One region of the Exiguobacterium sp. s34 genome, then DNA from elsewhere that is predicted to be linked to it. Evidence: riboswitches for the same ligand, from Rfam matches in the RefSeq annotation. Region 1 holds a riboswitch; the other holds the start of a gene.
What was found. Region 1 has a riboswitch for thiamine pyrophosphate ahead of thiT (energy-coupled thiamine transporter ThiT). Riboswitches for the same ligand answer to the same signal wherever they lie in the genome.
Positions count from the first base shown of each region.

Region 2: linked by a shared signal. The riboswitch ahead of tenA (thiaminase II) and the one ahead of thiT (energy-coupled thiamine transporter ThiT) in region 1 are both predicted to bind thiamine pyrophosphate.

Region 1 is NZ_JACSKE010000002.1:192,538-196,742, reverse strand. It holds gene pknB (Stk1 family PASTA domain-containing Ser/Thr kinase) at 1-426, shown strand, start outside; gene rsgA (ribosome small subunit-dependent GTPase A) at 470-1,357, shown strand; gene rpe (ribulose-phosphate 3-epimerase) at 1,361-2,017, shown strand; TPP riboswitch at 2,038-2,138, shown strand; gene thiT (energy-coupled thiamine transporter ThiT) at 2,212-2,787, shown strand; gene KNO87_RS04640 (thiamine diphosphokinase) at 2,784-3,371, shown strand; gene rpmB (50S ribosomal protein L28) at 3,429-3,617, opposite strand; gene KNO87_RS04630 (Asp23/Gls24 family envelope stress response protein) at 3,870-4,205, shown strand, end outside.
Region 2 is NZ_JACSKE010000001.1:652,427-656,631, forward strand. It holds gene thiD (bifunctional hydroxymethylpyrimidine kinase/phosphomethylpyrimidine kinase) at 1-445, opposite strand, end outside; gene thiM (hydroxyethylthiazole kinase) at 442-1,233, opposite strand; gene tenA (thiaminase II) at 1,230-1,904, opposite strand; TPP riboswitch at 1,993-2,097, opposite strand; gene KNO87_RS03240 (hypothetical protein) at 2,193-2,345, opposite strand; gene KNO87_RS03245 (aminoglycoside 6-adenylyltransferase) at 2,396-3,223, opposite strand; gene KNO87_RS03250 (pentapeptide repeat-containing protein) at 3,220-3,822, opposite strand; gene KNO87_RS03255 (NUDIX hydrolase) at 3,878-4,205, shown strand, end outside.

The DNA of each region.
Region 1 (4,205 bases):
TCTATTTATGCTGAACAGAACAAATTGAAAATCGTGAAGAAGGATGAATTTTCGACAAGTGTTCCAAAAGGTCAAATCATCCGTCAACTTCCGACAGCCGGGACGGCAGTCGACCCGGGAACGGAGCTCACGGTGATTGTATCGGAAGGCGTCGAACCGACCGATATCTCGATTGAACGTGAAGTGAGTGTTGAAGTCGAGCAACCGGATAAGGATAAGAAGCCGAAAGCGGTCGAAGTCGTCATTCGTACGGTTGACGCACGTGGTGAAATTGAGGTACTTCGTGATCAAATCACAGAGACGACAACGTACTCGTACACGCTAGTCATTGCCCCTGACGAAGTCGGGACAGCAACGATTGAAGTTGATGGTGAGATTGTTCGAACGGATTCAGTCACATATGCGCAAGCCGAAGAGGCACAATAAAGAGGTGACGGTGTCGTCACCTCTTTTTTAAAAGGAGGTAGTCATAATGAAAGGAACAATCATTCGTCTTCAAGGCGGGTTTTATGATGTGATGACCGAGGCGAACCAAGAGATTCGTTGTCGGGCAAGAGGGAATTTTCGAAAACGCAATATCTCACCTGTCGTCGGCGACGATGTGGTGATTCAAGATCAAGAAGATGGGACCGGCTATATTCTTGAAGTGGAAGAGCGCCAAAACCATCTCGTTCGGCCACCGATTGCGAATATTGATCAAGCGTTCCTCCTCTTTTCAGTTAAGGAACCAGCGTTTTCCTATCATTTGCTTGACCGTTTTCTCATTCTCATTGAATCGAAGCAAATTCATCCAATCATCGTATTGACGAAGATGGACTTGCTCGATGAAGGTGAAGTCGAACCGATTCAAGTGGCGATTGCTCGCTATCGGGCGATTGGGTATGACGTGATCGAAACGTCGACGGAGCATGGGCACGGTGTTGATGAAGTGCGCAGTCTATTCAAGGGAAAAACGAGCGTCTTCGCCGGTCAGACCGGTGTCGGGAAAAGTTCGTTACTCAATGCAGTCGCGCCAGAACTCGAGTTGGCGACAGGTGCAATCTCGAAATCGCTCGGACGAGGAAAACATACGACACGTCACGTGACGTTAATCCAATTGGCGGATGGTCTCGTTGCCGATACACCGGGTTTTTCAAGTCTAGAGTTTCCTCAGGAACTTGAGACAGATGAGCTCAGATGGTGCTTCCCCGAATTCGTGGAACGCCATGACGATTGTAAGTTCCGGGGATGTGTCCACGTTAATGAACCAGGATGTGCCATTAAACAAGCGGTTGAAAATGGCGAAATTGCTTCAACAAGGTACGAAAATTATGTTACCTTTATGGAGGAGTTAAACGATCGAAAACGGAGGTATTGACAGATGATTAAAATTGCACCATCTATTTTAGCTGCCGATTTTGCCAACTTGGAAGCTGAAGTAAAAGCCGTTCAAGAAGCAGGGGCTGACTATATCCATTTTGACGTGATGGACGGGCAATTCGTACCAAACATCTCGATTGGTTTACCTGTTCTCGCGAGCTTGCGTAAAAAATCAGACATGGTACTCGATGTACATTTGATGATTGACCAACCAGAACGCTACGTTGAAGATTTCGTGAAAGCCGGTGCGGACATCGTAACCGTACACGTGGAAGCGACGAATCATTTGCATCGTGTCTTACAGCAAATCAAAGCGGCAGGTGCGAAATGTGGGGTCGTCTTAAACCCACATACACCACTTTCGACGATTGAACACGTACTCACGGACGTCGATATGGTGTTGCTCATGACGGTCAACCCAGGATTCGGGGGTCAGGCGTTTATTGAATCGGTCGTGCCAAAAATTTCAGCGCTTAGCCAACTTCGTCAAGACCATCAACTTGATTTTGAGATTGAAATCGATGGTGGTGTGAACGCAGAAACGGCAAAACGTTGCATCGATGCTGGAGCTGATGTGCTTGTGGCAGGATCAGCCATCTATAGTCAATCGGATTATAAAGCAGCCATCGATAGCATTCGTGGCGCATCTCGTGTATAATCGACGGTAGAACAACAAGATAGAGTCGCAAGGGGTGTCACATCATGTGGCTGAGAGGCATACGCTAACCCTTTGAACCTGTTCCGTTCACACGGACGTAGGGATGTGGCGAAAATGCACGTTGCGAATTCAAGCAGCATGGCGTTTACGTCATGCTGCTTTTTGTCGTTCAAACAAATAAAGGAGGAAGAAGGATGAAATCACGTTTCAAATTACAAGCGCTCATTGAAATTTCATTGTTTGCGGCGCTCGGGCTTATTTTTGATTTGCTCATTCCATATCGTTTACCACAAGGTGGGTCTATCAGTTTAGCGATGCTCCCGATCTTTGTCATGGCGTTCCGTCACGGGCTGAAGGGTGGTCTTGCGACAGGCGCGCTCGTCGGGACACTTCAACTCTTGTTCGGAGCATACATTTTCACACCTGTACAATTCTTGCTCGACTATACGGTCGCATATGGCCTCGTCGGTATGGCCGGGGTATTCGCAGGGCGAGTGAAACATGCTGCGAGTCAAGGTGCGACAAAGACGCTTGCCATCTATTTAGTGCTCGGGGCATTGCTCGGGTCGATGTTACGATACGCAGCGCACGTCATCTCGGGTATCGTCTTCTTCGCTGAATACGCAGAAGGTCCGGTCGTGGCCTACTCGCTCGGATATAACGCCACGTATATGCTCCCATCCTTTGTCATCTCGGCCATCGTGTTAGTACTTCTCTTCACGACAGCACCACGTTTCACGCGTGTGGCGACACGGGATATCCGTCAATGAACGTACTAATCGTCGCGGCGAGTCCGGCACCTATTCCGGACTTACCGCGTGATGCCGATTTTGTGATTGGTGTGGATGGTGGATATCAAAGACTGTTAGATGAAGGAGTTGTACCAGACGTCGTGGTGGGAGATTTTGATTCGTTCGATGGGACACCACCTGATCAAGCGTTACGCTATCCTTCGGAGAAAGATGTGACAGACTTAGAAATTGCATTGGAGTTAGCAAGAGAACGGGGAGCAACACGAATCGATGTGTATGGGGCTCTCGGGGGACGGATCGATATGACGTTTGCGAATGTAGGCTTACTGGAGTCCTATCCGGAGATGCACCTTCATGATGAAGGGCAAACGGTCTATCTTGTAAGAATAGGAGACTATACGATTCCGAAACGGGACGGTCACTATTTGTCCTTCATGCCATGGAAGACAGCTACGATTTCCATTAAAGATGTCAAATATCCACTTGACCATCATGACGTGACGAGCGGAGAGGCGCTGACGATCTCAAATGAATGGTCTACGGATTCTGCCCGGTTGACGGTCCATCAAGGGACCGTTCTCGTCATGATTGTCAAAAAATGAGCACAAAAAAATCCCATCGGCGAATGCCGCTGGGATTTATTCGTTCGTGTATAAGTATTATACGCGTTCAACGAGACCTGATTTAAGTGCGCGAGCTGAAACCCAAACGCGTTTCGGTTTACCGTCAACGAGAATACGAACTTTTTGTACGTTTACACCCCAAGTACGTTTTGTCTTGTTGAGTGCGTGCGAACGGTTGTTACCTGATTTAGGTGATTTACCTGTTACGTAGCATTTACGTGCCATGCGTTTCCCCTCCTTTTTTATGTGGGTTCGTCCTAATAGACACTCGTTTATATTAGCACGGCTTTTTTCCCGATGCAACTAGAAAATCGTACCATGACAAGAAAAAAACTTGACATTACTCTCAAGGATTTGAATAATGAATGAGGTTATCGCGTTAATTGACCGAGTTTCTGGAGCAGGTTCTTTTAATAACTAGGTACTTATTGTAGAATGTACATTAGGAATCATTCCGAATAAAGGAGGCTACTCCATATGGCAATTGAAATGAAGACAACATATGGCAATATTGACATCACAAGTGACGTCATCGCGACACTCGCAGGTGGTGCAGCGATGGAATGCTTCGGTGTGGTCGGCATGGCTTCACAAGCACAATTGAAAGACGGCATTGCTGAATTGTTAAAACGTGAAAATTACGCGCGTGGTGTCGTCGTACGTCAAGAAGACGAAGACGTACATATCGACATGCACATCATTGTAAGCTACGGGACGAAAGTATCTGAAGTCGCATACAACGTGCAGAGCCGAGTCAAGTATACGCTCGGAGAAACTTTAGGATTAAACGTTTCGTCGGTAAATATATTCGTT
Region 2 (4,205 bases), on a different contig from region 1:
TAATTCCGGCCAATACTTCTGCCTCAGGAATATTCGGGGTCACGACCGTCGCATGTGGCAACAGTTTCGTACGAAGTGCTTCGATTGCATTCTCCTGCAACAAAGAAGCGCCCCCTTTAGCCACCATGACAGGATCGACGACGACATGCTCGAACCGATGGCGTTCAAGCGCTTTTGCCACCGCTTCAATTCGCTCCGCATCTACCAACATTCCCGTCTTACATGCCGTAATGTTAAAATCGTCAGTTACCGCATCGATTTGCCCAATGATCATTTCCGTGGAAATCGCTTCAATCCCATGAACACCAAGTGTGTTTTGAGCCGTGATCGCAGTCAGCACACTCGTCCCGAACGCACCGAGCTCTTGAAACGTTTTTAAATCAGCTTGAATCCCGGCGCCTCCCCCTGAGTCAGATCCAGCAATCGTCAATACTTGCGGTCTCATGATGTCGACACCTCGATTCGATTCGTCGGGATTGTATGTTGCGTCAATTGATGAAGGGCATTTAAGAAGTGAATCGGAAAATCTCCTGGTCCTTCTGCCCGTTCACTCGCCAACTCCCCGCAATAGGCATATCCCGACACGGCTGTCACCGTCGCCTTTAGGGCGTTCTTCTCGACCGCTAGACATGCTCCGACGACCGCACTGAGTAGACAGCCTGTACCGGTCGTCTCGGTCATTCGTTTTGTTCCGCCATGGACTTCTATGACGACACTTCCATCACTGACCAGATCTTCTTTTCCGGTCACCGCCACGACACATCCATAGCGTTTCGCCGCTTCGAGCGCCAATTGGCGTGGTTCACACGCCCCGTCCCCCGCATCGACACCACGTGCTGCCCAATCGACGCCGACCAATGTGGCAATTTCTCCTGCATTCCCACGAATGACCGACACGCGGACGTGACGAAGGATACGCTCGACGACATCTCGACGAAATGACGTTGCCCCGACACCGACCGGGTCGAGCACGACCGGACATCCCGCTTCATTTGCAGCTTGCCCTGCACGAATCATCGTCGCTTCGGTCATCGTACCGAGTGTCCCGATGTTGAGTACGAGCGCATCGCTCACGAATGTCATCTCTGCCACTTCCTCAATCGCGTCTGCCATCACCGGGGAGGCACCGATGGCGAGCAGTCCATTCGCCGAAAAATTGGCGACGACCGTGTTTGTGATGTTGTGAATTAACGGCGCCTGCTTTCGAATCTCACTCCAAATCTCATGTCTCATTGGTTGACCTCCTGTGACAACGTCCATGACTCTAGTGTCCATGCCATTTCCCAGAAGGCGACTTCGTAGTAACAACTCTTCAAGAAGAGTTTCGTATAACGAAGCCGCTCTTCTTCTGTCGCTTGTCCGGCTAATTCATCCAATCGATCAATCTGTTCTTCTACCAGCTCACGGAACCATTCCGAACCGTACGTCGCAATCCAAGCCGAATAAATCGGATGATCGGGTCGCTTATCTTTCAAGCGTTCACCAATCTCGTAATAAACCCAGTAACATGGAAGGATTGACGCCAATACATCACCGAGTGTCGGTCCTGCCTGTTGCATGTGAAGGGCATACGCATAAGCGGTCGGTGCCGGCTCGAATGTCGCAAGTTCCACGTCTGTCACGTTGAGCATCGTAAAGAACTCACGATGAAGTGAGAGTTCCGCCTCAATCGTGTGCAACGCATGCGTCAAAAAGCGGCTCGATAGTTCCATCGTTGGTGCGAGCGTCGCTCCTTTCGCCTGTACTTTCGAAAACTGATTCAAATAGTAAGAGTCTTGCATGACGTAATGTCTGAACTTCTTCTCGTCGAGCGTCCCTTCCCCGAGTGAACGGACGAACGGATGATGGAAGCTTGCTTCAAACAATCCATCTGCCTCCTGACGTAAGTGATCTGTAAATTTCATAGTAACTCCCCCTTATAACAGATAAAAAGACGCCGCCTCCCATAACGGAAGCGGCGTCTCGAACAGTCATATCTAGGTGAAGCCATATGATTCGTCTCGCCCACTTCCCTACGCTAGCTTGAACTAGATCAGGTTCGAAGGGTCTGGACCATGTCCATCTCAGCCGCGTGGCGCGACTCCCCTAGTGGCAAACATTATGAAATTCAGTCGTCTTCGACCACATTCTATCAATCTTTTTACCAATTGAAAACCTTTTCCTGTTTGGGCGGTCAACAATTTAAGCTGTTTCTAGCGTCCTGTGATCAGTAAGAACATATTAAATGCGACGAGACCAAGAGGCAACATCGCCACCAAAATAATCGGCCATTTCTTTAAACGAATACCGACAAAAAGGACAAGACTTCCGACTAAAAGGGCAATAAATGTCGTATATGGGTTCATGAAAAAACGCTCCTTTCTCTATAAGGAGCGTTTCCCGGCTCTCGGCCTCATTAATCGTTCGAATGTCGAAGTGTTGCACATGCGGCACGGACACGTCTCGCTTCTTCTTCTCGGAACACGAAGTCGCCTTGTTCGGCGACGCGTTGCGCGCAAAAGAAGAAGAGCGATTGCAAGCGGTCATGCGTATCTTCAATCGCACTCAGCTCAGCGGAAGCATATGTTGCCGTAAGCATCTCCCACAACTCTTCCGGCAAGTGGTCGCGCATCCCATCACCTGACTTCCCGAGATTTACGGAGAACTCCGTCGCATAACCGATATTCCATTCCATCATCTGACGGAGCATATTCCGCATGATATCGAGGTGATCGAGCGCATATAGCACCTGATGCCGTTTGATGCCTTTAACGACATAGAGCGACACCCACCAAAACTCATTCCAGCAAGCCGCATACTCGTCAGCAGATGGACGTGTTACGCGATATGTGGTGTCCGAAGGCGTAACGTCCGGATGATGATCTCGGTCGAATACGATTTGACTGAGCGAGTCCGTTTCGAGCATGGCTTCTACTTGATCCACACTCCGAATCGTCAAATCGATCCGATGTCCGTCCACATATTGCACCAAGAATGTCACATGTCGTTTCGGGTCAATCGTTTCAGGCATCTGCATAATCAAAATATCCCCAAACGTGTCCATCCATGAGGAATCGGCCACAACCGCTTGGACATCTTCCACATAAAAAGCAAGGTCGACATCCTGATATGCGTCTGGCTGGATATTCGGATTGACGAGTGAGCCGTTCAACACGACCGTCCGGATGTGTTCACGTTCTTTTGCGAACGCAATCAACTGCTCGATGATTTGTTCTGGTTTCATTCTACAATCGCCCCCAATGAGCGCGCGACTTGAATTGCCTGCATCGCGTCTAGTTTTGTTTGTTGCAATGTTACGTTCGAAAAATCAACCCCGTCGACGAGCGCGCCTCTAAAGTCGGCACCACGACACACCGCGTGTTGAAGCGTCGCCCGAGTCAAGTCCGTCTGTTGCCAGACTGTCTCGGTCAAGTCAGATCCATACAGATCGGCCTCGACCAATCGAACGTGGGACCAGTCCATTTTCTTGAGCGACACGTGGCGTAGGTTGACGAACGACCAGTCCCCTTCCGTGACACGAACACCTTCAAACTGACTTTCTTCAAAAGACGATCCGGTCATTTTACATTGTTCAAATTCGCTCGTGAACAAGTTGGCACCATGGAATTGACAGTTCAGAAACGAGCTCCCGACATGACGGGACGCATTCCATTTCGAGTCCGTGAAATCACAGTTGATGAACTGACAGCGCTCCGTTTGTAGCTCAGTCGCATCGACGTACGTAAAGCGACAGTTCTCGAACGTGACATGTGACAACACTTCGTCGCGGAGTGTCACGTCACGGAAATCTTCATCTCGATATTGTGTATGTGATTGAAACATCATATCCCTCCTTCAGGTATACTAGAACAGATTACAAAGATTGGAAGTGATACAGATGGACCTCGTATTTCCGACTGAACAAGGAGTCTTCAATTATCGCGTTGCCGGTATTTTTGTGAAAGACGGACACGTATTGATTCACCGAAACATCCGGGATGACTTTTGGGCATTACCCGGTGGTCGCGTGACGCTCGGTGAAGAAGCTGCAACCGCACTCGCACGCGAGCTTCATGAAGAGCTGAACATGCAGGTGACCGATACTTCATTCGCCTTTGTGCACGAGAACTTGTTTACGTACAACGATCAACCGTTTCATGAGATTGGACTGTACTTTTATGTAGACGGTGACCTCCCGCTCCAAGACGGAGACTTTTACGGACCTG